One region of the Microbacterium endophyticum genome, then DNA from elsewhere that is predicted to be linked to it. Evidence: predicted binding sites of a transcription regulator. Region 1 holds the regulator's gene; the other holds the start of a gene.
The links. Region 1 encodes LexA, which represses DNA repair genes until DNA is damaged. Its sites were predicted from a motif close to TCGAACANNTGTTCGA; they were not measured.

Region 1 (15,906 bases):
CGCGGATGCCGCCCGACAGCTCTACCTGCACACCTTTCACCTGCTTGATTGCCCGACGAAGCACAGCGGTGTTGTTGCCGCGGCCAAATGCGGCGTCAAGGTCGACGAGGTGAATCCACTTCGCTCCTTGGCGAGCCCAGTCAACGGCGGCGTCGACAGGATCGCCGTATTCGGTTTCGCTGCCGGCCTCTCCTTGAGTGAGGCGGACTGCTTTGCCGCCGGCGACATCGACCGCAGGAAGCAGGGTCAACTCGGGTGTAGACGCAAAATCGTTCATAGCTCCTCGTGCAGACGCTGACGCGCGGTCGCGCGTCCCAGGGCACAAGCTGAGAGACTAGCCCGTAGGTAGCCCCTTGATCCAGTTGGAAAGCAGACGAATGCCTGCGGCCCCTGATTTCTCGGGGTGAAATTGTGTCGCGGACAACGGACCGTTCTCGACTGCGGCAAGGAATGGAGAGCCGTAGTCGCACCAGGTCAGAGCCGGTGACGGAAACGGCGGCATCGTTTCAAGGTGCCACGCCTGAGCGGCGAACGAGTGCACGAAGTAGAAGCGCTCGTGCTCGATGCCCCGGAAGAGCTGCGAATTCTCACCTGCACGAACGGTGTCCCATCCCATGTGCGGCAGAATCGGCGCGTCGAGCTCCGTCACGACTCCTGGCCACTGCCCCAGTCCCTCGGTGTCCTCGCCCCGCTCGACCCCGCGGCCAAAAAGTACCTGCATCCCGACGCAGATTCCGAGAACCGGACGCCCCCCGGCAAGGCGACGGTCAATGAGTTCGTCGCCTCGGCTCGCTCGCAGCGCGTCCATGACGGCGCGGTACGCACCGACTCCCGGAACAACGAGTCCGTCAGCATCGGTAACGAGCGCGCGATCTTTGGTAAGGCGGGCATCTGCACCAGCGGCGATGAGCGCCTTGACCGCTGAGTGCACGTTTCCCGAACCGTAGTCGAGAACTGCAACAACGGGCCTATCACTCACAGGGCACCTTTCGTGCTGGGAACACCCTCGATCAGTGGATCGAGGGACTTCGCTTGACGGAAAGCGCGGGCGAAGGCCTTATATTCCGCTTCCGCAATGTGATGAGGATCGCGTCCGCCCAGCACACGAATGTGCACTGTGAGAGCTGCGTGAAAACTGATCGCTTCGAAGCTGTGTCGCACCAGCGCGCCGGTGAAGTGCCCGCCAATTAAGTGGTGTTCGAAGCCAATCGGTTCCCCGGAGTGTACGAGGTAAGGGCGTCCGCTGATATCTACCACCGCCTGCGCGAGGGCTTCATCTAGCGGGACGAGGGCGTCACCGTAACGCGAGATACCCGCTTTATCGCCGAGGGCCGTGCGGATGGCTTGCCCGAGAACGATCGACACGTCTTCGACGGTGTGGTGAGCGTCGATGTGGGTATCACCGGAGGCGCGCACTGTCAGGTCGGTGAGCGAGTGCTTGGCGAAAGCAGTGAGCATGTGATCGAAAAACGGCACACTCGTGTCAATCGCGCTGCGGCCGCTACCGTCGAGATCGAGCTCGAGCTCGACATGAGATTCACTGGTTTCGCGGTGCACAGCGGCGGTTCTAGTAGCCACGGGAGTCGAGGACGTCATGAGCCTGAGTGTACCGACGCCAGCGCGTCGAGGAATGCCGTCGTCTCCTCATCAGTGCCTGCTGATACCCGCAAGTGACCGGGAATTCCGACATCACGGATGAGTACGCCACGGTCATAGAGCGCCTGCCATGTAACGGACGTATCTTCGACACCGCCGAAGAGCACGAAGTTGGTCCATGAAGCGTGTGCCTCATATCCGAGCGCCTCGACGGTGGCAGAAATACGGTCGCGCTGCGACACGATTTCGTCGACCATCTGCAGCATTACCGGTGCATGGCGAAGTGCCGCAGTAGCTGCAGCCTGCGTAAGGCTACTGAGGTGATAGGGAAGTCGTACGAGACGCAACGCATCTGTTACCGCCGGGTCTGCCGCGAGGTATCCCACTCGCGCGCCAGCGAACGCAAACGCCTTGCTCATTGTGCGCGACACGATGAGTCGTTCGCGACCCGGCAGTAGTGTCAGCGCCGATCGTTCCTCGCGAGGAGCGAACTCTTGATATGCCTCATCGACAACGACAATCCCTGGAGCGACCTCGTATACCGCCTCGATGACGTCGAGGGGCATCGGAGTACCCGTCGGGTTATTCGGAGAGCAGAGAAAGACCACATCGGGTGCGGCCTCTCGCACCTGCGATGCGGCGCTGTGAGCGGTCAGGGAAAAGTCAGAATCCCGCTGACCGGCAACCCATGCTGTCCCCGAAGCGCGGGCGAGCAAGGGGTACATCGAGTATGTGGGCGCAAAGCTCATTGCGCTTCGTCCTGGGCCGGCGAATGCTTGCAACACATGTTGCAGGACTTCATTCGAACCGTTTGCTGCCCAAATTTGATCTGCGGTCAAACCATGACCGAGATACTCCGCGAAGCCTTCTCGCAGTGCTGTGAATTCCCGGTCCGGATACCGGTTGATGTCACGAAGAGCCAGCGCAATCGAATCGAGGATGTCATCAGCAACATCAGCCGGGACTGGGTGCGTGTTCTCGTTGACGTTGAGCGCCACAGGGAGGGGCGCCTGAGGTGCACCGTAGGGGGTCATCCCGCGCAAGTCATCGCGGAGGGGCAGGTCTTCTAGACGAACGCTCACCCGCTCTATGGTACTTCCGCACCGCGGGTCCTCTTCAAAGTTGAGAGAGACGAGGTACCCGGCTATTGCGCTGCGGAGTATTCAGACGGAATAGCGAGCGTTTGACCTGCCGCGACCACGGCGCCATCGAGCGAGTTGAAACGGATGAGTGCATCGACGACATCGCGAGGATCAGCCGCCGGGGCGATCTCCTCAGCAATCGCCCAGAGCGTGTCACCTGTAGCGACAGTGATCGTCTCGAAAGTGCCAATAGCTGCACCGTTGTCACGTGAAGCAAGCGCTGATCCTCCACTGAGCAGCGCGAATGCCAACGCGACGGCGATCGGCGTCGCAGCAACCGACAGCAGAACGCGGCGTCCGCGCTGCGTCATACGCAAGCGTGTTGCAGTGTGACGCGTGGCTGGCGCGGTGGACAAGAAAGGTGATGCGCTGATCGTGGTCATTCTGACTCCCATCTGGCGAGGAAGTTTCGTACTGAGCACTCGGCCAGGAGCACTCAGTACGAACTTCTCTTCCGAAGCTATCTTCGATTTACAAAACAGTCAAGCTGCAACTACTTCGGAAACCGATCGAACGCGACACGCGGCACGTTGTGCATGTTCAGGCTCAAATACGGATACCGTTTCGATACACGGAGCACATCACCAACCTCCGACATTCGAATACCGCTGCCGGACGGCCGCGAGACGGGAGCCATCATCATGAGCGACACATCCGCCGGCGCACAGCGTCCGCAGACCCGTCGGCGCAAGAGCCTGAGCGACAAGCAGATCGCGATTCTCGAAGTTATTCAGCGCTCGATCAGCGCTCACGGGTACCCGCCGAGCATGCGCGAAATCGGTGACGCCGTGGGGCTCAAATCGTTGTCAAGCGTTACTCATCAGCTCAATCAACTTGAGTTGAGCGGCTACCTGCGGCGCGACGCTGGAAAGACTCGAGCAATGGAAGTATTGATCGATCTCCCCGGCGTTTCCGGCGAGAATCCAGCCGACTCAGCGCCGCCCGTCGGCGACGCCGCTCTTGTCCCGCTGGTGGGGCGGATTGCGGCCGGTGTTCCGATCACTGCGGAGCAGCAGGTCGATGAGATCTTTCCGCTCCCCCGCCAGCTCGTCGGAAAGGGCGATCTCTTCATGCTGAAGGTGTCGGGAGAGTCCATGATCGATGCCGCGATCTGTGACGGCGACTGGGTGGTCATTCGTTCGCAGCCAACAGCAAACAACGGCGACATCGTGGCCGCGATGCTCGACGGCGAAGCGACGGTCAAGGCATTCCGCCAGCGTGACGGCCACACCTGGCTGCTCCCCCGTAACAGCGCGTTCGAGCCTATCCTCGGTGACGAGGCCGTTGTCCTCGGGAAAGTCGTCGCAATCCTCCGCGCGGTGTAGCGCGATACCGAGAGATCGCTAGTCTGGGCGTCAACCAGGGGAAGGTTGAGCACATGACCACTGAGCTTGACGAGCTGCGAACGAAGATCGCGCTGTTGCAGGCCGAGAATGCGTCACTGCGAGATAGCTCTTTGACCGTGAGCAGTCAGAATGCTTTCAGCGAGAAGCGACGCCACAGTTGGTGGCGTGGACTCATCTCGGCGCTCTGCCTCACGATGGCGGCCGTCATCATTCCAGTGTCTGTCGTTGGCAGCTGGGCACGCGTGCAGCTCGTCGACGAAGACAGCTTCGTGTCGACGTTTGCCCCGCTGATCGATGATCCCGGAGTTCAGACAGTGATCATCGACCAGGCCACGGCGGCAATCGACAATGCCGTAGATATCGATGGGTTGACGAATGATCTTTTCGACGGACTCAGCACGCTGGATCTTCCGGCAGCGGCAAGCAGCGCGGTCGATCTTCTTCGCGCTCCCGCAGCTGCTGGCGTAAAGAGCCTCATCGAGTCGTCGATTTCGCAGATCGTTAGCTCTGATGCCTTTTCTTCTGTGTGGCGGACAGCACTAGAAGCAAGCCATAAATCGCTGGTAGCGGTGGCGACCAACGATGGGTCGGGAGCAGTCTCGATAGACGACAAAGGTCAGCTCGGCATCCAACTCGGACCAATCATCGAAGAACTCAAGACCCGAATGACCGACAGGGGCTTCAGTTTCGCCTCAGCGATCCCCGCGATCGACACGACGATCGTGATCGCGCAGTCCGATGCACTGCTAGCTCTCAGTGCGGTCTACAACCTCGCGGCAACCGTCGGCTACTGGCTGCCGTTCGCCGCCATGGCGATGTTGGCTATCGGCATTTTGATCGCACGGCGACGAACAACTGCCCTCATGGGTGCCGGAATCGGTATTGCGCTCGGTGCCGGTGCGCTCGCAGCGACCCTCACTGGTGCCAATGTGGTCATTGGCCTCAACGCTGGCTCCATCGGAATACCTGCGGCGACCCTGCAGTCCGTCTATTTCATCGTCGTCGGAGGCATGCGGGATACCGCGCTCGTACTCGTTTTCCTTGGCGTGGTCGTTGCCCTCGCCGCTTGGCTCAGTGGTAGGTGGAGCCCCGCGGTGCGCACTCGCGCCCTGGGCGACTCACTAACAACGAGTGCGCGTCGAGGGCTGCAGCGCCGCGGCCTCAACACCGGCGTTTTCGGGATCTGGCTCGCACAGCAACGAATTCTGGTGCGAATTATCCTTATCGCTCTGACCGTTCTCACCCTGTTTTTCCTACGCCCCCTCACATTCGGCGATGTCATCCTGACCGCTGCAATCGGGCTGATGACGTGGCTTATCGTGTCTCTTTTGAGCCGCCAACCTTCGGACGCCGAATCGAGCGTCACTTCTGTCGACGCGCCAGTGGAGAGCTAAGTGCCGAAACAACTCCCGTATGGTTCCTGGCCTTCACCACTCAGCGCGTCCGATGCAGCCACATCTTCTGCTCGTTTTGACGGTGCACGGTTCGTTGGTGACGACGTCTGGTGGGGTCAAGGACTCCCAGCAGAAGGCGGACGCACGACCGTACGCCGTCGACGCGTCAACGGCGCGGTCGAAGACATCCTGCCTGCCCCGTGGAATGCACGTTCCCGGGTACACGAGTACGGTGGCGGCGCGTGGACCGTCACAACCAGCGGAATTCTTCTCTTCAGCGAACGTTCCGACGATCGTGTCTGGGCGATGGAGCCTGGGAGCTCGCCATACCCGCTGACCCCTGTCGAAGAGGGAGCCCGCTATGGTGGTCTTCGCTTCGACGCTGACGTGTTGCTTGCGGTACGTGAGCGTCACACTTCCGAACGAAAAGTGCCAGCACGCGACATCGTGAGCATCCCCCTCGATGGCTCAGCTGCCCGCAGCGAGAACGCACTGCGCGTGCTGGCATCCGGCTCTGATTTCGCGGCCCAGCCTGCCCTGTCGCCGGATGGCACCCTCCTTGCCTGGATAGCGTGGAACCACCCCGACATGCCCTGGGACCAAACCACACTTCGCATAACGACTCTTGCGGGCTCCGACATCGGCTCGACCATCGTGGTAGCCGGCGGCAGCGGTTCCGCGCCGCTCCAGCCGGTGTGGAGCAGCCCGACGGAGATCACGTTCTGCGACGATCCGACCGGTCGTTGGAACCTGTGGCGATACCGAATTGGTCATGCCCCCGAGCCAGTCGCCCCCGCAGACGCGGACACCGGGGGCGGGCTCTGGGTTCTCGGCGCTCGCTGGTTCGCGACGCTAGAAGACGGGCGAGTCGTTTGCCTTCGCACGAACGGTTCCGACGATGTCGTCGTGGTCGATCCCAAGTCATCAAGCGCGCGAAAGCTCGACCTACCTCTGTCGTCTCAGCTCAACGTCGAGGACTCCCGGGGCACCAAGGTTTTGATCACCGGCTCGGGCGCGCGCGTCTCATCGGGCGTCTGGCTTGTAGACATCGATTCCGGGGTGTACAGCGCAATCGCCGGCGGCAGCACCGGAGCCGAAGACGAATGGATGCCGCAGCCGCGCGCCGTTTCATTCTCCGGCGCTCGCGGCGCTGTGCACGCGTTCGACTATCCTCCCCAGAATCCCAACGTGTCGGCGCCTTCTGATGAGCTGCCGCCGTACGTGGTTTTTGTGCACGGCGGTCCCACGAGTCACGTCGGCGGCGCTGTGTCGTCGAAGATCATGTATTTCACGTCTCGCGGCGTCGGCGTACTCGACGTCAACTACGGCGGCTCGACAGGATACGGGCGTGCCTATCGCGAGCGGCTGCGCGGTCAGTGGGGTGTAGTCGATGTGGAAGATGTGGCCGCGGCTGCCGCCGGCCTCGCCGCTGAGGGGCACGCAGACCCACGGCGACTCGCGATAGAGGGCGGTTCAGCTGGCGGGTGGACCGTTTTGTCAGCTCTCGCACGCACCGATGTCTTTTCGGCAGGAATTTCGCGCTACGGAGTAGGCGACGCTCGGACCCTCGCCACAGATACACACGATTTTGAAGCGAGATACCTCGATGGGCTGATCGGGCCGCTGCCTGATGCCGAGAGCCTGTACGAGGAGCGTTCGCCACTCACTCACGTCGACGGATTCACCGCTCCCATGCTCATTCTGCAGGGCGCGGACGACGCCGTCGTGCCGCCGTCGCAAGCAGAGGCCATCCGCGATGCCCTGCGGGCACGTGGCATCCCTCTCGCTTACGTCCTTTACCAGGGTGAAGGCCACGGTTTTCGACGCCAAGAAACGATTGTCGACTCTCTCGAGAAAGAAATAGCGTTTCTTGGCAAAGCGTTCGGCTTCACGCCCGACGGCGTCGCAGCGCTCGAGCTTTCTTAAGACTGAAGCGCGAAAGCCGAAAGCTCCGCCGCGAGCCTGGCCGAAACGTGCGCATGCAAGAGTGTGCCGTCGTTTCGATGTTCCTCGCTGATGATCAGCCCGGTTTCGTGCACCGCTGAGACCAGCTCGCCACGGTCGTAAGGCACAAGGGCGTGCACCTCCACCGCGGGCAGCGGCAGCGCCTCTTCTATCGCGGCGCGAAGCGTATCGATGCCCTCGCCGGTGCGCGAAGAAACGAAGTACGCGTTTGCAACCAGACCACGAAGGATGAGTCGCTCATCGTCATCGAGTAGATCCGCCTTGTTGAAGACCACAAGCTCGTTCGTTGACCGAGCACCGACGTCTCCCAGAACGTCTCTCACGGTGGCAAGCTGCGCTCCCGGGTCCGGATGGGAACCGTCGACGACGTGAACGATGACATCGGCATCTCCGACCTCTTCGAGAGTCGAACGAAATGCCTCCACCAGTTGGTGCGGCAAATTTCGAACAAAACCGACGGTGTCGGTCAGCGTGTACACGCGACCATCGGATGCCTCGGCACGCCGCACCGTCGCATCGAGAGTCGCGAAGAGCGCGTTCTCGACGAGCACGCCAGCACTCGTAAGCCGATTGAGAAGGCTCGATTTCCCCGCGTTCGTGTAGCCAGCGATAGCTACCGACGGAATCGTGTTGCGCTTGCGCTCGGCACGCTTCGCGTCACGACCGGGCCCAAAGTCACGAATCTGGCGACGAAGCAGTGCCATCCGGGTACGAATACGGCGGCGATCAAGTTCAATTTTCGTCTCACCGGGCCCACGAGATCCCATCCCGGCGCCACCGGCACCCACCTGGCCACCCGCTTGTCTGCTCATCGAGTCACCCCAACCACGAAGACGCGGGAGGAGATATTCGAGCTGAGCAAGCTCAACCTGCGCCTTACCCTCGCGGCTTTTGGCGTGCTGGCTGAAAATATCGAGAATCACTGTTGTGCGGTCGATGACTTTGACCTTCACAACGTCTTCCAGCGCGCGACGTTGGCTAGGCGCCAGTTCGGTATCGGCGATCACCGTGTCGGCTCCGACAGCAGCGACAACGCCGCGGAGCTCTTCGGCCTTACCGCGCCCAACATATGTTGCCGGGTCGGGGTGCGGTCGACGTTGAAGCAGACCATCGAGCACGACGGCGCCCGCCGTCTCGGCAAGAGCTGCCAGTTCGCGCAGCGAGTTTTCGGCATCCTGCTGCTGTCCCTGCGGGTGCACACCGACGAGAACGACATTCTCGAGACGCAGCTGCCGATATTCGACCTCTGTGACATCTTGAAGCTCAGTTGAAAGCCCAGGAACGCGGCGGAGCGCGGCACGTTCCTCACGATCCCACTGGTCTCCGTCGGAGTCACCGTAGGCGTCCGTACCAGCCGCTTGAAGCGCCTGGGCATTTCCGAAGGTGCGCAACCCCGCGCGACCCTCTGATCGCGCGAGAACGCGGTCTACCGCATCGATTGGCTCGTTTTCAGAGCCTGTGACGTCAGACGTCTGCGTCATTGTGTCCTTTCACCCGGAGCCGGCGACGCAAATATGTCTGCGCTTTCCGGCTTCTCTCAACTTTAGCTTCCCGCAAACGCGGTGTCCTCCGATACGCTCTCAGAATGTCGAGCGACCACTATTTCAGCGCGTCGCCCGCCAGTCCCGAGAAACTTCGCACTCTCAAAGTGACCCTTGCCGGCCGCGACGTCGAACTCACCACTGCTGGTGGGATCTTCAGTCCCGACAGGCTAGACACGGGGACGGCGGTGCTGTTTGCGCACACCCCACCTGCACCGTCAGGCGGCAATATCCTCGACCTCGGCTGCGGCTGGGGTCCGATCGCACTCTCACTTGCCCTCGAATCGCCCCACGCCACGGTATGGGCTGTCGACGTAAACGAACGTGCGCTCGATCTTGTCAAGAGGAACGCAGAGACCCTGAGGCTCTCTAACGTCAACGCTGTCAAGCCCGACGATGTTCCCGACGAAGTGTCATTTCGCAGCATCCGTTCAAACCCGCCGATTCGCGTTGGAAAAAACGAGCTGCATGGCTTGCTCGAGCGGTGGATCCCCCGACTCGACGAGAGATCGGATGCATGGCTCGTCGTGCAGCGAAACCTCGGCTCAGACTCTCTCCAGCGATGGATCGCCGCCAGCTTCCACGACGGCTTCAGCGTCCACCGCGCCGCAACCGGCAAGGGGTACCGCGTACTGAAGGTCCGCCGACACGGTTCACCACCTACCGAGCCGATCTCGCTCCCCGAGTAGCTAGGCGAGCGTGATCTCGCCCGAATACACGAGCGAAGCCGGGCCAGCGAGATGAACGTGGCCATCGGCCATACGAACCGCGAGAGTGCCTCCAGGAACCTCGACGAGCCAGCTATCGGGAGCAGCAGGACCCGCCCAGTGATGCACGGCGAGTGCGCTAGCCGCGACCCCTGTGCCGCAACTGAGCGTCTCCCCAACGCCCCGCTCAAAGACACGCATACGCAGGGACCCAACGCCGTGCTGTACAAGCGGGTCAGCGGGCACAACAAACTCGACGTTCGCGCCCGCCGCCGGGTCCGGATCAAGAATCGGTCGATACGTCAGGTCGAGACTGTCGAGGTCGCTATCAGCGGGAAGTGCCACGACGACGTGCGGGTTTCCCACGTCGATACCCAAACCTGGACGAGCGACGTCTAGGCCCTTGGCGCGGACGCGATACTCTGCGTCCGCGACCTCCCAGCGCCCCAAATCGACTTCGAAGCCCCGCTCGTGGCGCCTGAGCACCTTCAGGCCGTCCCGTGTAGCGATCGGAGTCTCGTTAATCTCAGCGAAGCCGTGATCCGCGAGATAACGAGCAAAGACCCGGATGCCGTTTCCGCACATCTCGGCGGCCGAGCCGTCCGCGTTGCGGTAATCCATGAACCATTCGGCAGCAGACTCGTATGCCGCACCTTCAGATATCGCCGAGGTGCGCACGACCCGCAAGAGACCATCAGCGCCGATACCGAAATGGCGATCACACAGCGCTGCAACCTGAGCATCAGACAGATCGAGAGAGCCGTCAGGATCGGCCACGATCACGAAATCGTTGCCGGTCCCATGACCTTTCGTGAACGCAATGGTGTGTGGCATCCATCAATTCTAGGCCGCTCGCCTGCGACGCAGGTCTAGGCATCTCGCATTCACTGCGCGCTAGTCCGCGATAAGTCGCTTGCCCGTAGACCACACGTCGAATGCCTCGTATCCGAGCGCATCATAGAAGCCACGAGCAGATGCGTTCTCTGGTCGCACCATCAACTGGACTTTTGGGCACCCCATCGCAAGCAGCCGTTTTTCCGCTTCAGCGACAAGCGCCCGGCCGACGCCGGAGCCACGATACTGACGAGAACTTGCGAGATAGTACAGCCAGCCTCGATGTCCGTCGTATCCCGCCATCACTGTGCCGACGACTTCTCCCTCGCGCTCCGCGACGAGAAAGAGTTCGGGCTGAACCGCAAGCTTTCGCTCGATGTCTTTGCGTGGGTCGTTCCAAGGCCGAGTCAGTTCGGCCTCTTCCCACAGTGTGATGACAGGTTCGAGGTCTTCGGAGCCAAAAACGCGAATCACGACAGTCACTTTTGATCCACCAAATCTGCAGCATCACAGCCGGAGTCGACCCACTGCACACCCGAGAGACGCTTGAACCACGACACCTGGCGCCGGGCATACCGCCGTGTCAGCGCCTGCGTCTCAGCTATTGCGTCCGACTCGGACTTCTCGCCCCGCAGCTGTGCCAACGCCTGCGCGTACCCGATCGCCCTGCCTGCGGTCACACCATACTCGAGCCCGATGTCGCGCAATTGCGCAGCCTCTGCCACCAAACCCTCGCGCCACATTGCCACGACGCGTTCATCCAATCGCTCGACCAGCTCAGCTCGAGGCACGGAAACACCCACAACGGTCGTCTCTCGATGCCAGAGGGCAGGCTCTTCCGGCAACGCAGCACCGTGGGTACTCTCGCCCAGCTCGATGACCTCGAGAGCCCTGACGACGCGTCGTCCATTTCTAGGATCCACGCGCTCTGCGGTTGCCGGGTCAAGCTCACGAAGTCGATCAAAGAGGACCCCTGGACCGCTCGAAATGAGCTCTGCTTCTAGTCGCGCACGAATTCCTTCATCTCGAGGAGGAAAACGAAAATCGTAAACAACGCTCGACACGTACAAACCTGATCCGCCCACCAAAATGGCGTCGGCGCCACGGGAGTGGATATCAGTAATCGTCGCTCGCGCCGTTTCTTGAAACCATGCAACTGCAGCTTCTTGTGTCACATCCAACACATCGAAGAGGTGGTGCGGTATGCCGCGCCGATCCGCTTCGGCGAGCTTTGCGGTACCGATATCCATTCCGATATACAGCTGCATTGCATCGGCATTTACAACCTCGACCGGGCGCGCGCGCTCTCGGAGGACTTCGGCGAGGTCGAGTGAGAGGCGTGTTTTTCCGGTTCCGGTTGCACCCACGACCACCCAAAGTCGGGGCTGGGCAGTCAGAGTCACACGCCGATACGAAGCGACGGAAGACCGAGCGAAACGGCTCCCGAGCTTGCCGCCTGCGCGGCGCCCGTCGGAACGCCACAGGAATCTGCCTGCGAGCGATCCCACGCGTCGCCGGCCCGCGTACGACGTATGCGCAATGGCGCGCCGTCGAGTGAATCGGCCAACAGGTGAAAAGGAGCCGCGTGAGTGATCTCCACTGACACCACATCGCCCGGGCGAGGCTGGTCGGAATGAGCAGGCAGCTCAAAGTGCACGAGTCGGTTGTCTTCAGCGCGCCCTGTAAGGCGGTGAGTCGCGGAATCCTTCTTACCCTCGCTCTTCGAAACGAGAACCTCTACCGTGCGACCGATCTGAAGCTGGTTCTCTTCCAGGCAGATGCGATCCTGGAGCGCCGCCAATCGTTCGAAGCGCCGCTGCACAACGTCTTTCGGCACCTGGTCCGGCATCGTCGCGGCCGGTGTGCCCTCACGAATCGAGTACTGGAAGGTGAAAGCGCTCGCAAACCGGGACTGCTCCACAACACGCATGGTCTCTTCGAAGTCCTCTTCGGTCTCACCAGGGAAGCCGACGATGATGTCTGTCGTGATTGCCGCGTTAGGGATACGCTCCCGAACACGATCAAGGATGCCCAGAAACTTCGAACTGCGATAAGAACGCCGCATCTCTTTCAAAATGCGGTCGCTCCCAGATTGCAGGGGCATGTGAAGCGAGGGCATCACGGCAGGTGTCTCGGCCATCGCGTCGATAACGTCATCGGTGAACGCTGCCGGATGCGGGCTCGTGAAACGAATCCGCTCTAGGCCTTCGATCTCACCGGCAGCGCGCAAAAGCTTTCCAAATGCTTTGCGGTCACCGAACTCAACACCGTAGGAGTTCACGTTCTGTCCGAGCAGGGTGACTTCAACAGCACCGTCTTCTACCAGAAGGCGGATCTCGTTGAGAATGTCGCCGGGTCGCCGGTCTTTCTCTTTGCCTCGCAGGCTTGGCACGATGCAGAACGTGCAGGTGTTGTTGCAGCCGACCGAGATCGAGACCCACCCGCTGGATACTGAGTCACGTTTCGTTGGAAGCGTCGAGGGAAAGACCTCGAGCGACTCTAGGATCTCAAGCTCCGCCTCACCGTTGTGGCGCGCCCGCTCGAGGAGGGTCGGAAGTGAACCCATATTGTGGGTACCGAAAACAACATCGACCCACGGAGCCTTGTCAAGCACCGTGTCCTTGTCCATCTGAGCAAGACAACCGCCGACAGCGATCTGCATACCCTCATGCTTGTCTTTGCGCGATTTGAGGTAACCGAGAGTTCCGTAGAGCTTTCCCGCCGCATTGTCGCGAACAGCGCAGGTGTTGATGATCACGACATCCGGATCGTTGCCCGTCTCTGCCTTCACATAGCCCGCGCTCTCCAAAGACCCCGACAACCGCTCAGAATCATGCACGTTCATTTGGCACCCGAAGGTGCGCACTTCGTAGGTGCGTGCGCGACCACTGGCGTCGCGCGCGGCGACGGATGGCGAAATGAGAGTGGGAGCGGACGAGGGCAAAGTCATGATGTACCCCATTCTACGAGCCGAATGCCGGTGTGGCACGCGAGCAAGAGCTGCGAGCTAGTCCAACTCCTCGAGCGCTTGACGCGCCGCACTCAGCGCAACGCCTCCGGGAAATCCGCGGCGGCCGAGCTGGCCCGTCAATCGACGCAACGCGGCCTGACGCTCGACAGAACGCAGTGATCGCGCCTTGGAGCGCGCGAAGTCAAGAGCGCGGTCGCTGTCGTCATCGGGAAGCTCAGCCAGCGCCGTGTCGGCCACGTCTCGGGATATCCCGCGTTGCATCATCGTTTGCGCGATCGCGCGACGACCTTGCCTCTTTCGCTCCATGCCGGAGTAAATGAGCTGCTCCGCCAGAGCAGCGTCATCCAGGTACCCACGCTCCAGGAAAGAATCGATCACAGCTTGCTGTGCGTCAGCGTCTGAGACGTGCGCCCCCAGCACTGCGCGCGCTTCTCTTATCGAAAGTGAACGAGCACGTAGTTTTCTGAGAAGCGAGTTCTCAGCTGCAGCGATCATTGCCTCAGGGTCCGCATCGTCCGCACCCTCGCTGCCAAGCACCCGTCCGCCACGCGAGGGAGGGGGCGCTCCGCGGCGAGCTGAACCCTTGCGGGGGGAATCCGAACTCGAATTGGGGGTCGCGCTACCGCGGCCGCCGAAAAGGGGTGTGACGGGGGCAAGCGACTCCGGCTCGCCCCCGTCTTCAACAAAATGGACCACTATGCCGGGCGACGCGCCGCGAGCTCGTCAGCGGCAGCATCAGCCTTCGGCTGTCCGATGCCGAGCTTCGCTTTGATCTTCGACTCGATTTCGTTAGCGATATCGGGGTTCTTCAGCAAGAAGTTTCGAGCGTTCTCTTTACCCTGACCGAGTTGTTCACCTTCGTAGGTGTACCAAGCTCCAGATTTCTTCACGATCAAGTGTTCGACACCGAAGTCGATCAGGCTGCCTTCACGAGAAATGCCGACTCCGTAGAGGATGTCGAACTCAGCCTGTTTGAACGGCGGCGCCATCTTGTTCTTCACGACCTTGACACGCGTGCGGTTACCCACTGCCTCGGTGCCGTCTTTCAAAGTCTCGATGCGACGGATATCAAGCCGGACAGACGCATAGAACTTTAGAGCTTTACCGCCCGCTGTCGTTTCGGGTGAGCCGAAGAAGACGCCGATCTTCTCGCGCAGCTGGTTGATGAAAATCATCGTGGTGTTCGTCGTGTTGAGACCACCGGTAAGTTTACGAAGCGCCTGAGACATCAAACGTGCTTGAAGACCGACATGCGAGTCTCCCATTTCACCCTCGATCTCGGCCTTCGGCACGAGCGCGGCAACAGAGTCGATAACGACGAGGTCGACTGCGCCGGAGCGCACGAGCATGTCGGCGATCTCGAGCGCCTGCTCCCCGGTGTCTGGCTGAGAGACGAGCAACTGGTCGATATCAACGCCAAGCTTCTGGGCGTAGTCGGGGTCGAGCGCGTGCTCGGCATCAACGAACGCTGCGATACCGCCAGCACGCTGCACATTAGCGATCGCATGGAGCGTAAGCGTGGTTTTACCTGAAGATTCAGGACCGTATATCTCGATGATGCGCCCACGGGGCAGACCACCGACGCCGAGAGCAACGTCCAGCGCGATAGACCCCGTTGGGATGACCTCGACCGGTGCGCGGTCGTCGCTACCCAGTCGCATAACCGAGCCTTTTCCGAACTGACGGTCGATCTGGGCGAGGGCCGATTCGAGGGCTTTCTCGCGGTCTGCGGGTGATGGCATAATTTGCTCCTTTTGCTCGCGTCCGTGTCGCCTGTAGGCTGTCGCGCTCCCACCCGGATGGGTGGGACGCTGCGACAAGGCTTGTGATGTGCGGGGACGTTGTTCACGCTACGAGGGGCCTCCGACATCGCGTCGAGCGGCATTCAAAACGTGGACTCGATCCTTCGAATATCACCTGTGCAGGAGACTATGCCGATATCGAACAGATATTCGACGACACGCCGAGAGAGCGGCATCCAGAATCGTCAGCGGCGACGAGGCTCTTGCCGGCCTGCGCCGTATCGCCGGTTGAGCGGCACGTCAGTTTCCGCACACAACGCGAGCCACACCTGACGCGGCGGAACGCCAGCGGCGAGAGCTTGAGCAGCGGTACGGTCGCCGACTGAAGATAACACCAAGTCGACCGTCAATACGGAGGCCTGCGCGCCAAATTCTTCAGAAACGGCGCGATCGAATTCGCTACGGCGCATCGAGCGTTAGCGGAGGGAGAGCTCAGGCTCAGCGAGTTCAGCATCGAGCGCGACCAAGTCATCCGGAACAACATCGGGGAACGTCGGCATGCCTTCGAGCACAGAAAGACGGTCGCTCACCTCGCGCATAATGATCGAGATAGGAACCTCGAGCGCCTCAGCGACCGACGCCAAAATTTCACTCGATGCTTCTTTCTG
Region 2 (15,906 bases), 1.0 Mb from region 1:
CAACAGCAGGAATCGTGTCAGCAAGCGCCGCAGCAGTGTTGAGATCGTCGGAGACGAGGTCGGCCCATTCGGGGTGCTCGAGCATCGCGTCAGCGAAAGCAGTCTGGTCTTCGGGCGACAGCGCGCCAAGTGCGTGTCCTGCCGATAGTTCAGCAAACTCTTCTTTTCTCACGATGTCACCCCCATTTCTGCTCGCAGCCTAGTGAGGCCGTCTCTCATTCTTGTTTTGATTGTTCCCAGCGGAGCCCCAACGAGGGCCGCGATTTCGCTCTGACTGTAGCCGCCGTAGTAAGCAAGGGTCAGAGCTTCTCGTTGTGCTTCGGGCAGCGTCGAGACAGCTTGGGCCACCCGACGTCCTTCGATGCGCAACTCCGCCTCCTCCGAGACGCCATCATGTGCGACGCCCATATCTTTGAATCCCGCACGCACATCACGATCAGCACTCGACTGCGCTGACCGCACACGGTCAACAGCTCGTCGGTGTGCCATCGTGAATACCCACGATCTTCCTTGGCCCTTATTCGGAGCGAACTTGCTGGCGGATTGCCAGATCTCCAAGAACACCTCTTGAAGCACCTCTTCGCTCTGAGAGCGATCGACGAGTACCCGCACGATAAGACCGAACACGCGCGAAGAGATCATGTCGTATAGCCGGGCGAACGCGGACTGATCGCCTTGAGCGACCGCCAGCAGAAGTTCGGCAACGTGATCGACTGAGGGACCCCCGTCTTCGGGAACGTCGAGGCCGTCAATCACCATGACATCCAGCATGCCTTACACCCGGTCCAGATATGAATCGACGCCCCGATCTTGACGCAGGATTTCGGGGTTTGGCATGCGATGTAAAAAACTTTCCATCCGATTCGGCGACGGTCTCGAAGACCTTATGAACGTCGCAGACAGCGGCGGACACCCCACACACGGAGGAAGTCATGTTCAGCACCAAGACTCGCATCAGCGCCGGAATCTCGCTCGCCTTTGTTGGCGCCCTCGCCCTGTCGGCATGTTCCGGCTCCGGCAGCACCACCGAAGGATCGTCGTCGGAGCCGATGGACTCATCGACGCCGATGGCCGAAGAGACAATGTCGTCTGACGCTTACGCAAACCTCGTCGGCGCCGGTTGCGCCGATTACGACGCTGCTGTTCCCGACGGGTCGGGTTCGGTTGCCGGAATGGCTGAAGACCCGGTAGCGACGGCTGCCTCGAACAACCCCATCCTCACCACGCTGACTGCAGCAGTGAGCGGCGGCTTGAATCCCGACGTCAACCTCGTTGACACTCTCAACGGTGGCGAGTTCACAGTGTTCGCACCGGTTGACGACGCGTTCGCGAAGATCGACTCGGCGACGATCGACACCCTCAAGACTGACAGCGACCTGCTGACAAAGATCCTCACCTACCACGTGGTACCCGGTGAGATCGAGCCCGCCGACATCGTCGGTACCCACGACACCGTAGAGGGCTCGACCCTCGAGGTGACCGGTAGCGGCGACGACCTCATGGTCAACGGCGAGTCCATGGTTATTTGTGGTGGCGTCCAGACCGCCAACGCGGTTGTGTACCTGGTTGACACGGTACTCATGCCCACCGAGTAACTACGTAGCTCACAAAGCGGCGGGGCCGCTGACATTTCTCTACAGATGTCAGCGGCCCCGCCGCTTTGTCATGAGCAGTGCCGAAGGCAAGTAAGATAGTCCGGTACGGGCCTGTAGCTCAGTCGGTAGAGCATCGGACTTTTAATCCGCGGGTCGTGGGTTCGAGCCCCACCGGGCCCACCACATCTGTGCTTCAACAACCGACAACCCTGCGCAAGCGGTTGTTTTAAGTTCTTTGATTTGCTGCCTCATGAATGGGCCCACACAACCCCGATATCGTTGCTCGGATCAGCCGCGCCAACACCGGGAACACCGGGAACACAAGGTCAGTTGTGGCCGCGTGTGGTCGGTGTTCCCGGGCTCATCATCGGCCACTTTTTACGTCTACGGCCTCACGATCGCGAGCGCGAGAAACGTCGCGCCGATAAAGCAGCCTCCTATCGCTGAGTACATGAGCCGCGCTCCAACTCCCGATTCAAGATTCGGGTCGGTCATGCTCTTAGGCTCGGCCCGCGTGGCGCGGCGAAGAAGCAGCCGGGTGATTCTCGCGCGCGTAACCAGGGCAAGACTCGCGATAAGAAACATCAATGAGCCGCCGACCCCGGCGAGATCCCAGAAAGTCACTCAGACCATCCCCAGGGCGAAGAGGTAATAGACCCCAGCCGCAATCATGTATAGCCCCACGGTGATCATGAACACGCCAGCTACGACTACTGAACCAGCGGCTTTCGGATGTTCCAGCCCTTCGCTGGGCTTGCCGAAGTAAATTCGAAAAACACGCGCGCTCGAATTCGCAAAGTAGGACCGGAGCCAAATTGCGAGTACGCCCATCACCACAACGATCGGTCCGACGATGATGGTCGGCAGAACCACGTCAGGGGACACCGAATTCATAAAATCACCACGACCAACCTCCATCAGCGAAACAGCCCACGCCAGCACCGACTGTTAACACCCCAGGTGAAAGGTCGTCGCTTAACTTGCTCTCGAATCCCGGTTGCGCGAATCAATCGCTGCCCATTACTCAGCGTCCATGTACTGCACCAAACGAGCTCTTGAGCCTACTGAGAATTCATCTTTCTACACTCAGCGCGAATCACTCAGCGGCCTCTCGACGCGTAGCGACCATGCCCACAAACCCCAATAATCAATGTGGCCGATCGCAGGAGAGTTCACTCTGGGCAAGCCGACGACGATGTCGTCCCGTCGGATTGCAACCAATCATCCGCGGGTACGCCGTCCGACGGTATCCGGAAAACAGCCGATGCGATCGTCTCGTCGCCGTCGAAAAACGCGATATCGAGTTCGCTGCCTGGCGCGAGGGTCGGCGCATAAAACACCTCGGCTCCGTTAACCCCTGACGCACCCGCAACAAAGGTGGTCCCGGGACTTACACCCTGTTGAGTATCAAGAGACCAAAACTCCGTCCACTGCTGAGATGTTGACCGCCCTCGCTCCAGCCCGGAAATTCTGCTTACGTCGCCGTCTACACAGATCGCAACCTCGAGCGACCCCTCGGAGTCTCTCAGCGCAGCTCGTCCCTGGAACATGTGTGGGTCACACCCGGTCAGCGCGAGGCAGAGAACGATCAGGAGGTACACGTGGGCAAAGTTCCTCATATCACCAACCACAATTCCGATATCCCGAACTCTGCACGGTTCCAGCCACCCGTCCTCTCTGAGGAGAAGCCTCCCATCAGACGAATCCGCCGGGTTGTCTCGCACGAGCTGCGCTTCTATACGAAGCAAACTCAGCGTGGAATTAGAGATTGGTCAAACCCGAAAAATGGCCAAGAGTCGCCAACAAACTCAGGAAGTTTCAACGCACGCCTTTATACCTGGTAGCGAACGTGCTTGATAACTAGAGCAAGCGTAATGGGAAGCCAAGCAACACAACCTGCGATTCCCGAGCCAAACGCGACCAGCGAAACTACCTCAACGCCGGACAGTTCCGTCGAGACAAGAACCCCTAAAGCTGGCGCTATCGACGTTGCCATGCAAGTCGCGACAACGAGTGCGATTTCCCAATGCCCCGCCGGACGCGAGACACTGCGCAAGAATAGATACAACCCACCAAGCAACACAAGCTGGACACTCAGAGCCCACGCAAATAGAGGAACAAGCTGAGTCAGCGCATCCGGCCGTAACTCCCAGCGGCCGCTCAGGAGCGGCCAACCCGCCGTACCGTCGTCGATGACGAAGAACGCCGCAACAACAGCCAGTGAAATGCCCTCCGCCCACCAAAGTCGACCACGGTGCATTCTCTCGCTTGCAGCAAGCATGTCAGCCTTCCCAATCGCACGCCGCAGACGGATGCCCAATCGGCCCGATAAGCGCCCCCAGGCCCAGCCCGGATCGCTAGGTCTCGCTAGGTCGCAGCATACCCACACTGCTTTCAGCTCTCAGCTCGCAAGTTGCGAAAGCCCCGCGAAGCCCCAGACGAGCATGACTGCTCCCACTAAGACGCCACCGGCCCCGGCGAAACCCACCCAAAACGGACCTCGCCCTCGGTTAACTCGCTCTGCGACACGAACAAAAGACGGCTTTGACCTTGCCACGATGGATCGATAAGCACTTCTTCTGAAGAGAACGATCAGAACGCCCACCGCCACGGCAACGCACCCCACAATAAGATTCGGCAGAATCGTACTGCTGTCAACGTCACCCATACCTCACCATCCCCCTGAAAAACTGGCTCCAGGGCCCGCCGCTTAGCCCGATACGGAGGACAACCGCTATACAACGGCCACCGAGAACAATCCACCAGGCGAGCCTCCTGGCTCGGGAGACACCGCCGCGGCCACTGTCGATGTCTGTCATATCCGGGTCCTTTCCGGCAAGCATAGGCTGCCCATCTAGAACGCCTGGGAGGCGGGGGCTCAGTCACGGAACTGGGCGACTTCTGTGTCCAAGCCCGCGCAGATCCTGGATACCTCGGGCTTCGAAAAATCCCCCGGGCGTCACCGATGCCTTGCGCGAATCAGAAGCACAACAGCAAGGCCGATGAGCCAGACAGCGGACTGAAACACGAAACCAGCGCAGAGCCCATAGACGGCTGCCAACACGCAGGCAAGGCAAATCAATGGCACACTCGGCGGGCGAGCGACCGCTGAGTGTCCGAGCCCGCTTGCGAGAAGGACCGTCACCGCCAGCCCGATAACCACCTGCACCCAGTTCAATTGGGTCCATGCACCATCCGGATCGAGCTGCCAATCCACATATACGCACGCGAGAACGAAAGCTATGTAGAGCAAGGCTGCCCAGGCGGCAGATCGGAAGGCCGAGCGTGATCTCGACGCGATCGCAATTGGTGCGACTACAAGCAGCCCGAACGGTTCGGTAAAGAACAGCCCCAACATGCCGCCATCACCCATGAAGAGACCCGCAGAAACAAAAAGTAACCATTTGGACGCGACAACCGCGACCAACACGCTTCCTGAAGCCCAGAACACGCGGCGAAGTACTTCGAAGGCCCTCCGCGCAGTAGAGTGTGGGGACTTTTCTAGCATGACATTTCAGGTCCCATCACTGAGGGCGAGTCGGACATGATCGCTGTACACCCAGCCTCTCCAACCTCATTCACTAGTGCGCACCAATTCAAGCGTTTGTTGCTCATCCGGCACGTGGGATCACCTGGTCAACGATCAAAAACTGACCAAGCACAAAAACGTGGGCCCAACGTGATCAGCGCTGTTGGCCCTTCGTCAGCGAGCAGTTGGGGGGCGGGAAAATGATTCTCTACTCGGCAGTCGCCACCGAACGGTTGAGCTGGTCAACCATCGGTCCTAGTAGGTCTTCTTTCATCATCTCCGGTACCCACCCCGTCCACTTCGAAAGCGGCACCATAACAAGAGCGGTTGAAGCTCGATTCGAAAAACGTATCCGCAACGCAGGAATGGTATGAAACGGGAGATCCACACGTCCGATCTCGAACCGCGTGTCGACAAGGTCCATGCTGCCCACAAATCTTTTTCCCTTGTAGATCAACATCTGCCTGCTTTCGACAACCATGCTGTAGTACACCGGGAGTCTAAGAGCACGTTTGGAGCTCACTACTTGATCAAGCACTTCCCTCTGATCTACGCGAATCATACTGACGAAAATCATCGCAGCAGGGTGCCGCTCACGAAGTGCCCCAAGCCCGCCAAACGAGTTATGACGATAGACCAACACCATCCAGCCGTATCCTACGAAACACACTACGACCGTCAACACAAGGATCAGGACGGTCGTGGCAATATCGTCGTACTTCTCGCCAGCTGCGTATAGCGAGGTAATTGCCCGCACCGAAAGCAAGGCCACTCCGACAATGCCCGCAGCCCAAATAAGTGCGACATTGCGCCTTTTTCTTACTCCCATATTACCGGTAACCCTCCAATAGCAGTGGCAAATCCTGCAGGAAGAAACCCGCGATAGAACTCTTAGCAGCGTGGACGGGCTGCACAGCTATCGCAGGGACTCACAAGCGATTCGGTCCATATCAGCATCCAAGCCGAAGACGTCGCCGTAATACCGGTAGTACTTGTTGAAAGCCGCCTGCGCCGCCGCTTGGCTTGCGAAGTCACTGCAGTTCTTGTTGTCCGCGGGCCTGCTTGGTTTCGCAGGCGCGGCGGGCTTTGGGGGTTTTGGCGGTGCAACGATCGTCGCCGTCGCGGCCGACGTGCGAGACACCGAGACGTATCCTGACTTCGATCCGGTCACTCGCAGCGTGATTTTCTTACCCACTGTCGACGCTGTCGTCGTGTACGTCGCGCCAGTTGCCTTTGATATTGCCTTGCCGTTCGCGTACCACTGGTATTTGAGTGTGGTGCCGCTCGTCCACGAACCCGGTTTTGCAGAAAGCGTCGACCCAGCTTTGACGGAGCCCGAGATTTTCGGTGTGGATGCCGCGAGAACCTTCGCGGTGGATGTCGACGTCTTCGCGACCGTTGTGAAGCCTGACTTCGAACCGGTGACCTTCACAGAAATTTGCGCGCCGGCTCGAGCCGAAGTCACAACATATATTGACGAGGTCGCACCCGAGATTGCTTTGCCGCTCGCGTACCACTGGTATTTGAAGGTCGTGCCGCTTGTCCAAGAACCACGCGAGACCGTCAGTTTCGAACCAATCGCAGCCGTGCCAGACAACTTCGGGGTCGAGGCCAGAAGCACCAGGGCTGTGCCCGACGATGTACGTGACACTGACACGTACCCAGACTTGGCACCTGAAATCTTCACGGAAATCGACTTGCCCGCAAGCGACGAACTGACCGTATACGTCGCGCCGGTCGCTTTTGAGATCGCCTTACCGTCCGCGTACCACTGATATTTGAGGGTCGTCCCGCTCGTCCATGACCCTGGCTTCGCCGTCAGTTTGGCGCCTACAGCGGCAGAGCCGGAGATTTTCGGTACCGGCGACGCGAGCACTCGCGCCGTCACTGACGATGTCTTCGAGACGGACGTGAAGCCCGACTTGGCTCCGGTGACCTTCACCGATATCTGAGCCCCGGAAAGCGACGATGTGACGACGTATGTCGAAGATGTCGCCCCCGAGATCGCTTTACCGCTCGCGCACCACTGGAACGAGAGCGCTGTGCCGATCGTCCATGAGCCGGTGACTGCCGTGAGCTTCGACCCGATCGCGGCGGTGCCAGAGATTTTCGGCGTCACCGCCGCGAGAATGCCTCCCGTAACCACCGAGGTCGCGGGCGAAGTCTCTGATGCCGATTCAAAGCTCTCCTTTGCCCCGGTGACCTGCACAGTAATGCGCGTGCCAGCCATCGTGTTCGCGAGCTTCAGCGTCGCTTGTGTCGCGGATAAAAGTGGAGCATCGTCAGCAAACCATTGATAGGAGAAGCTCGCGCCTGCTTCCCACTCACCCGGGTTAACAGTCAGCGTGGAACCGACTTTGGGCGTTCCCGAAATTGTCGGAATATCCGTCAAGAGTGACGAAATAACGTCGATGGTGGGCGATGTACTCGGCTCGACGGCCACGCTGCCACTCGGCTCGGGCAACGGCGATTCTGCAGCCATCGCTTGCTGTGGCATGAAACTGATCGATACCGCAACCAGCGCGGTCACGGCCAACTTCGCCGAAGAACGTGTGATGCGCGCGCGCAATTTGCTGCTCATCGCAGCACCCCCTACTACCCCCCAGGCGCCGTTGCGGAGGACTTCGGCCGCGTCGACGTAGATGAACGCACTGACGTAAGCGTCAACTCACACATAGCTAATGAATACCACATTCATGGGCCCGACGAGACGTCAGAGATCATCGGTCAGCGACTCGCCGCAGCCCGGACAGCATCGATGCAAAGCCTTTCGGGTGAAACCGCACGAGCTGGTCTAGCGTGGTCAATGTCGGAGGTATGTTCGATACTTGAGTCATGTCAGAGAACACGACCACACCACACCGAGCCGGGGCACGCACCCGGGCTGAGGTTGTGTTGTCGGCGGAATCTCGGCTCGCGCAAATCGCGCGGCTGCAGGCAGGGCTGGCAGCAGATTTCGCCGAAGGCGGGCGTATGGCGCTCGCTGAGATGCGTCTCATTCCGTCGCGTGAGTCGCGGGAACGAGAGATTCCGATGCGTTCCATGGCCGCAGAATTCGCGGCGGCATTGCGGATGTCGGATCGCACGACGCAAAATCGCATCGATGAGGCGATGGACGTCACCGAGCACTACCCCGAGACGTTCGCATCGTGGAGCGCAGGTCGCATCTCGGAACGGCATGTGCAAGAAATACTGCGGGCGGGCATAAACCTCACGGATGCCGCAGCCAAGGCCCGATACGACCAAGAAGTGGTCGAGGTCGCTGAGGCCGAGACACCGGGACGGCTCCGCGGGTTCGCTGCCGCGTTGGCGGAGAAAGCACATCCGCGGACGCTTGAGGAACGCTTCGAAGACGCCAACGCGACGCGCACGGTGCGACTTTTTGATCTTGCTGATGGGATGAGTTCGATTCAAGCAGTGCTGCCGTCAGTGCAGGCGCATGGGATCTTCAACCGGCTGACGCAGCAGGCGCGGGCTTTGAAGGACTTCCAAACAGGGCGATCGGATTACGGTACGAAGCTTCGCGCTGAGGACGAGCCCGTGGTTGATGATCGGCGGACGACGGATCAGATCCGCGCTGACCTGTTCTCCGACATGCTGCTCACCTCGGTGCCGAGCCTCGACCCATTGGCGGGCGACGACTGTGGTGGGCTGGGTGCGATCCGGGCGATCGTGCAGGTCACGGTGCCTGCGACCACGCTTGCGGGTACCTCATCGACCCCCGCGGATCTTTCGGGGCTGAGCCTGGTAGACCCCGAGAGCGCGAGGCGGCTCGCCGGTACCGCGCCGGGGTGGGATCGAGTATTCACTCGGCCCGTGACAGGAACTGTGGTGGCGGTCGATCGATACCGGCCGAGTGATCAGCTGAAACGGCAGCTTCGGGCGCGAGATCAACACTGCCGGTTCATCGGATGCCGTATGCCCACCCACCGGTGCGACATTGATCACACGGTCGATGCCGCTCTTGGTGGTCCGACGCATCAGCACAACCTTGCGCATCTGTGTCGAAGACACCACAGCTTGAAACACGCGAGCAAGTGGTCGGTGAAGCAAAAGGGCGACGGTGTCTTGGAGTGGACCTCGCCGACCGGTCGAAGTTACACCGACAAACCACCCGGGGTCGCATTCGAACCCGACGTGCCCGATAGTTCGGACTTACCCGATCCGCATCCGCCCTTTTAAACGCAAGGTGGCGGCGCGGCGCGTGATCAAGTCAACGTCACGACGTCGACATTGATCTCGACCTCCATCTGGATCTCAGCCTCGAGCGTCCAGCCAGAGTCGTCCCCGGTAGCGCGTGCGCTTCAAGAGATGGCGCCGATGAAGACCTAGGCCCGGCTCACGGCAGCCCGATCACGGTCTTCTTGCTCACGCTTCGCGAACCACCTGGCTATCGGAACGTCGGTCGATGAGTGCGCGATGATCGAGAACGAAATAGCCACCACGATGATGTGGAAGAGATGGGTGGCATCCACCAGGCCGCTCTCGAGTACAAGCAGCCCGTACAGCACCGATGCAAAGCCTTTCGGCCCGAACCACGCCGCCGTCGCTCGCTCTTCCCACGGTAGGCGACTGCCTATGAGAGACACTTCGACAGCAAGCGGCCTCGCCAACACGAGCGTGAGCGCACAGAAGATGTAACCCCAGATATTGACGTCGCCGAGCACTGCGGGCGAAATCAGCGCTCCGAACACGAAGAGCGCCAAGAGCTTGACCACCTCGGCGACGTAGTCGCCGAACTCGATGAACGAATCTCGCACCTCTGGCATCGCCGTGGCGATCGTGATGCCCGCGGCGAACGCAGCGAGATACAGGTTGGCACCGGTGGCGGTACTGATGCCGAAGATGAGGCATGCGATCGCGACGGGTGTCAGTGCGGCATACAACGGCGTCGAGGGGAAGAAGCGCAGCCGCACGAGAAGTGCAACCAGGAGCGGCACCGCAACGCCCAGCACGATGCCGCCGATGAGCTCGAGCGCGAGCAGGCCGAACTCGGTCTGCTCGCCATCGGCAATGGCCAAGAAGATCAACACCGCAGGCAGCGCGAGCCCGTCGTTGAGGCCGGACTCGACGCTCAGCAGGTGACGGATGCGGCCGGGGATTTCTTCTCGCCCGACGATGGCCGACGACAGCACCGGGTCGGTAGGTGCCAGCACCGCCGAGATGAGGGCAGCTTGGATCCACGGAACACCGAGGAGAAGCATCCCGAGAAACGCCGTCATGGCGAAGGTCAGCGGCATTCCGAACAGCAGCGCTCGACCTGGTAGACGCCACGCGCGGCGCAGATCGCCAACGGCTATGCGCTGACCGTCGGTGAACAGCACGATGAACAGCGCGAGTTGCGCGATCAGACTGACGGTCGGATCGCCCGCCGAAAGATCAATGACTCCGAGAACACCGTCGCCGAGTAGGAACCCGGCGATGAGGAAGAGCACAGCTGTCGATAACACCGTGCGGTTCGCGATCCCGGAGATGAGGATCGCGACCAAGAGCACCGCCCCGAAGGCGATGATCATTCGGGAAGTGGAGTCTCAGCGAGCTCAGCACCCGCGTGCGCGACCTCGGCGAGCGCTGCTTCACTCGAGGCTGGGTGAACCCCGGCCACAAGATCAGTGAAGATTCGCACGTGGCGGCCTGCTGCCACGGCATCGAGCGCAGATGCCCGTACGCAGTAATCGGTCGCAAGCCCGACGACGTCGATATCGAGAATGCCGTGTTGCTCGAGAAGTGCTGTCGCAGTGAGCCCATCGTCGCTCACACCTTCAAACAGCGAGTAGGCCGGCTTTCCCTGACCTTTTTTGAGGTGATAGGTCACCCGAGACGTGTCGAACTCGGCGTCGTACTCAGCACCAAAGGTTCCGGCCACACAGTGCACTGGCCACGTGTCTACAAAGTCCGGCGATTCGGCGAAGTGGCCGCCATTGTCGTTCGAACCGTCATGCCAGTCTCGAGATGCGACGACGATTTCATAGTCATCGGCATGCTCGGCGACAAACTGCGAGATGCGTGCAGCCACCGCGTCCCCACCGGCAACGCCCAGAGCGCCATGCTCGGTGAAGTCATTTTGAACGTCGACGATAAACAGTGCCTTGCTCATGACTCGAGCGTACGTCGGTACTCGGCTCGTGTCATCGTCTCGGATGCCTCATCTCGCCGCTGCTCGACGGTCTCGTGACCATGTCGCCACAGCTTGGACGGCCACCAGATTGCGCGGCCTATGTCGTAGGCGACCGCCGGCACCAGAAGTGAGCGCACGACGAATGTGTCGAGCAGCACACCGAACGCCACGATGAACGCCAGCTGCGCGAGGAACAGGATCGGAATCACACCGAGCGCGGCGAATGTTGCAGCCAAGACGAGACCAGCCGAGGTGATCACGCCACCGGTTGCCACAAGACCCCGCAAAATGCCTCGCCTTGTGCCGTGACCAAGCGACTCCTCGCGCACCCTCGACATCAAGAAAATGTTGTAGTCGACGCCGAGCGCGACGAGGAACACGAACCCGTAGAGCGGAACGGCGGGGTCGGCACCGGCGAAGTCGAAGAGGTGGTTGAAGACCAGTGCGCTCACCCCCAGCGCGGCCCCGAACGACACGATGACGCTGAGAATCAGCAGCACCGGAGCAACAACAGCCCGCAGCAGGAGCATCAAGATCAGCAGGATCACAACGAGCACGACCGGAATGATGAGGGTGCGGTCACGGATCGAGGTGTCGTTCGTGTCGATATCCGTCGCAGTCACTCCCCCGACGAGCGCTGTGCCTGCGCCAAGGCTGTCGTCGAACGATGTACGCAGCTCACGAACCGTTTCTTCGGCGGCGACGGAGTCGGCGGCATCCGTCAAAGTCGCGATAACGAGCACGTCGCCGTCCGAGACTGTCGCGGTTGGTGCCGCTGTTCCGGGCGGACCCACGGCGGCGAAAACGGGTGCTCCATCTTCGATGGTCACGCTCGCTTGGCCCGTTGGCGAGTCCTCGGACGATACGGCGACAGCATCGATTCCGGCCGAGTCGTCGAGCACTGTCACGGTGTCAGCAAGGTCACTTTCGGGCACGATCACGTAGGCCGGGCTTCCGGATCCACCAGGAAAATGCTCGCCCAGCACGTTCTGACCGTCGCGTGCCTGCGATGCGCCGAGCACCAGATCGCTCGTTGGCACACCATCGGCTTTCAGCTGCAAAACACCCGCGGATGCCGCCAGCAACACCACCGTGCAGATGATCCACACCGGGCGCGCGTGACGCGCGATGAAGCGCGCCTGCCGTGGCCAGAGGCCCTTCACCGGCTGAGTGAGGTCGTCGGGGATCACGACCATGCCGTGCTTCGGAATGAACGGCCAGAACGCGGCCTTGCCAACGAGCGCGAGTAGCGCGGGCAAGAAGGTAAGGGCGGCGAGCATCGAGAACGCGATACCGATCGAGGCGATCGGTCCGAGCGCGCGGTTGGTTGCGAGATCAGAGAGCAACAGGCAGAGAAGGCCAGCGATAACGGTGCCGCCAGAGGCGAGAATCGGCTCAAACGCTCCACGCCAGGCCGAGCGCGTGGCATCCCATCGACGTTTTCCTTGTCCGATCGATTCTCGGAACCGCGCGACGTATAACAGGGCATAGTCGGTCGCGGCACCGATCACGAGGATGAACAGAATTCCCTGGACTTGTCCGTTGAGGACGAGGATCTCGGCCTTCGCCAGCCACCAGACCGTCAAAAGCGCAACACACAGTGCGAACGTCGAAGTCAACAGCACGAGGATTGGCAGAAGCGGCGAGCGGTAGACGATGATCAGAATGACGAACACGGCGCCGAGAGCGACGAGAAGAAGCAGTCCGTCGATTCCGAGGAAACCCGCCACAAGATCTGCACTGAAGCCGGCGGCTCCCGTCACCCAGGCATTAAGACCTGCGGGCAATTCGTCGGAGATCATCGTGCGGAGCTCTCCCACGACGTCGCCGATATCGTCCGCCGCATTCAGCGGCACAAATATCTGGGCGGCTTCGCCATCTTCGGAGATGACCGGAGGAGAAACGTCACCCGAGACACCGTCGAGGTTGCCAATGTCGGTCACGAGCGCCTGCAGGTCCGCGATCTGCGCATCGGTGAGGTCACCGTCTCCCGTCACGACAACGAGAGCAGGAATTGTGTCGCTCCCTGTGAAGTCGGTCAGGCGTTCGGTGACCTGTGTCGCGTCGGCACTCGAGGGTAAATAGCTTGACTGGTCATTGCTCGAGACCTCGTCGACCTTGCCGAAATAGGGTCCACCCACGGACCCACCGATGAGCCATACGAGCACGAGAAGTGCTGGAATACCGACCCGGAGCCATCGCGTCGGTTGCACGCGTCGTTCGTTCGCCATGTATCTAGCTTATCTAGCGAAAAGATATTTTTGCTAGCCCTTTATGCTGGCGAGAATGTTCTCCGCCGTTATCGCCCTCGTGGGCGCCCTCGTTTACGGCTCCGCCGACTTCCTGGGCGGACTTGCGGCACGCCGGCTCAAAGCAGTAGTCGTCACGGCGACAGCTGCCGGCTCTGGCCTCCTCCTTTTACTCATCGCTGCACCCTTTTTCGGGGGAACCTGGAACCGTGAGGACGTTATCTGGGGCGCGCTTTCCGGCATCGCGGGTGCTGCCGCCATCGGGCTGTTGTACGCGTGCCTCGCTATCGGACCGATGAGCATCCTGTCGCCGCTCACCGCGGTCGTGGCGGCGATTGCCCCGATGATGTGGGGCCTACTCGTCGACGGCGAGTCACTGGCATCCGTTGGTTACGTGGGGCTCGCTCTCGCCGTTGTCGCGGTTGTGCTCGTTGGTTTCGTTCCGGGCCAGAAGACGGTACGCCCCTCGGCTCTCGGGGTCGCGATGGCGACCGGGTCGGGGCTGTCTATCGGCGCGTTTCTCATCTTGATCAACCAGACCGCGGACAGCAGCGGGCTCATTCCTCTGGTCATGAATCGTGCCGTAAATGCCGCCATCACGGGATCGATCGTTGGCGTGCTCATGCTCGTTGCGCTGCGACGCGGCCAGAGCCCAACGGCTCCCCTGCGCCCGCACCGCGCCGGCACGGTTCGCCGCGCTTGGCTACTCGCGATCGCATGTGGAGTGACGGATGCCGTCGCGAACGTACTCTTGCTCGTCGCCCTTCGCGACGGGCAACTGTCGATCGTTTCCGCACTCACCGCCCTCTACCCGGCGGGAACAATTCTTCTCGCAGCGCTCGTTCTGCGAGAGAGGATCGCGCTGGTGCAAGGTCTCGGGCTCGCGCTCGCCGTGGCCGCGGGCGCTCTCCTCGCGATCGCGTAGAGGACTATCCGCGCACGAACAGCAGGGCAAACGAGACTAGGACGGCGACAACGCCGAGCGCGAGAAAACCTGCCCCGAACAAACTGACGGCTCGAACGAGCGGCCATCCCGGCGTCACACGGTAGCGGCTGAGGCTTCCGCGCCGACAGTAGATATCGATCATGTCGCCATCAACGCGCTCGATGTGGTCGGGGCGAAGGATGACGCTTCCCACGTGCCCAGACTCGTCGAACCACCGCGCCACGGATTGGTCGCCGTCGCGGTCGACGTACGCGCGTATCGACACCCAGCGACCGTCTACAAAATGCAGAACGACGGCGACGATGATGACGATGAGTCCCATGCCGATGCCCGCCCAAGACATGATCTCGAGCAGCATATCTACGACGTGTTCCATATCTACGACGTGCTCCACCGCAGCCTCCAGACCCAGAACCCCTGTCGTTGTGCCACGTACGACGATCGGACGCTCCCCGGCTTTTTGGCCGTCTGGCTTGATCATAAGTCGTGAATCGACGTAATTGTCCCACGTGGGTCGATCAGCATATTCGAGCCAAAAGGACACGGCTTGCGAGAGCACGTTTGCGCCGAAGCGCAAATGGTAAACCGCGTTTTAATTCGGCACCGCGCACACCTGAGATCTCGTTGCCAGCGAGACGCATGTGGTTTGGAAGCAAGCCGAAAAGAATTTGGCTGCCTGCTGGGGCCCGTCGCCCGGGTTCAGGCAGTCGCGCACCACTGCTTAACGCGCGACGGCGGGACATCCACTTGACGACATGTTGGGGTATCTGCCACTGTCGAATTTAAGCGCTTCACTCGCGTTGCGTGTCCAATCGATAAAGGAGTCGATTTTGTCCAAAACCTCACATACGCCCCTCCGCCGCTTCGTTATCGCCGTGCTAACCACAGCCGCTTTGCTTCTGTCGGTCCTCGTGTCAGCGGCGCCAGCCAACGCCCTCAGTGGTGAGACCCGGATGCACGATCCTTCGATGATCAAGGTCGGGTCGTGCTACTACGCGTATTCCACTGGCTTTGAGAATGACCAGCAGAACCCCACGGGCTCGATCACTGTATTTCGGACGTGCGATGCCACACCGGCAACGGGCTGGGCAAAGATAGGTAACACGTGGAGCACGACGCCCGCGTGGATCACGACGAAGCTCGGCAAGACGCCGCCGAACATCTGGGCGCCGGACATCAACTATTTCGACGGCGAATATCACCTGTACTACGGCGCGTCTGTCTGGGGAACCGCCGATGCGGTAATGGGTTTGTTGACCGCAAGTGATCCTGCCGGCCCGTGGACCGACCAGGGCATGGTCACCGACGTGAACTATCCAATCGACCCGGATGTCATCCGCGGCGAAGACAACCGCCTCTACGTGTCTTGGGGATCATGGACAGGAGGAGCCGTCTACATGCACGTGCTGGATGAGACCAGCGGAAAGCTCTCCACCACCGACCACAACCTGTGGAAGATCGCCACCGGC

Region 2: G6N83_RS10675 (HNH endonuclease signature motif containing protein) is a predicted target of LexA. The motif match lies at 7,934-7,949, and genes of this name have one in related genera.

Annotation. Positions count from the first base shown of each region.
Region 1 covers NZ_CP049255.1:391,408-407,313, forward strand. The annotation lists gene priA (bifunctional 1-(5-phosphoribosyl)-5-((5-phosphoribosylamino)methylideneamino)imidazole-4-carboxamide isomerase/phosphoribosylanthranilate isomerase PriA) at 1-277, opposite strand, end outside; gene hisH (imidazole glycerol phosphate synthase subunit HisH) at 335-979, opposite strand; gene hisB (imidazoleglycerol-phosphate dehydratase HisB) at 976-1,596, opposite strand; gene G6N83_RS01905 (histidinol-phosphate transaminase) at 1,593-2,630, opposite strand; gene G6N83_RS01910 (LysM peptidoglycan-binding domain-containing protein) at 2,741-3,121, opposite strand; gene lexA (transcriptional repressor LexA) at 3,380-4,063, shown strand; gene G6N83_RS01920 (hypothetical protein) at 4,117-5,478, shown strand; gene G6N83_RS01925 (S9 family peptidase) at 5,479-7,404, shown strand; gene hflX (GTPase HflX) at 7,401-8,924, opposite strand; gene G6N83_RS01935 (class I SAM-dependent methyltransferase) at 9,029-9,673, shown strand; gene dapF (diaminopimelate epimerase) at 9,674-10,525, opposite strand; gene G6N83_RS01945 (GNAT family acetyltransferase) at 10,586-11,008, opposite strand; gene miaA (tRNA (adenosine(37)-N6)-dimethylallyltransferase MiaA) at 11,005-11,928, opposite strand; gene miaB (tRNA (N6-isopentenyl adenosine(37)-C2)-methylthiotransferase MiaB) at 11,925-13,475, opposite strand; gene G6N83_RS01960 (regulatory protein RecX) at 13,533-13,991, opposite strand; gene recA (recombinase RecA) at 14,192-15,238, opposite strand; gene G6N83_RS01970 (DUF3046 domain-containing protein) at 15,484-15,708, opposite strand; gene G6N83_RS01975 (helix-turn-helix domain-containing protein) at 15,715-15,906, opposite strand, start outside.
Region 2 covers NZ_CP049255.1:2,286,258-2,302,163, reverse strand. The annotation lists gene G6N83_RS10730 (anti-sigma factor) at 1-172, opposite strand, end outside; gene sigK (ECF RNA polymerase sigma factor SigK) at 169-771, opposite strand; gene G6N83_RS10720 (fasciclin domain-containing protein) at 933-1,595, shown strand; tRNA gene G6N83_RS10715 (tRNA-Lys) at 1,703-1,778, shown strand; gene G6N83_RS10710 (hypothetical protein) at 1,980-2,219, opposite strand; gene G6N83_RS10705 (hypothetical protein) at 2,220-2,489, opposite strand; gene G6N83_RS10700 (hypothetical protein) at 2,768-3,319, opposite strand; gene G6N83_RS10695 (hypothetical protein) at 3,427-3,876, opposite strand; gene G6N83_RS10690 (hypothetical protein) at 4,555-5,103, opposite strand; gene G6N83_RS10685 (hypothetical protein) at 5,333-5,953, opposite strand; gene G6N83_RS10680 (excalibur calcium-binding domain-containing protein) at 6,041-7,705, opposite strand; gene G6N83_RS10675 (HNH endonuclease signature motif containing protein) at 7,960-9,306, shown strand; gene G6N83_RS10670 (cation:proton antiporter) at 9,453-10,640, opposite strand; gene G6N83_RS10665 (isochorismatase family protein) at 10,637-11,221, opposite strand; gene G6N83_RS10660 (MMPL family transporter) at 11,218-13,473, opposite strand; gene G6N83_RS10655 (EamA family transporter) at 13,529-14,416, shown strand; gene G6N83_RS10650 (hypothetical protein) at 14,421-14,918, opposite strand; gene G6N83_RS10645 (family 43 glycosylhydrolase) at 15,406-15,906, shown strand, end outside.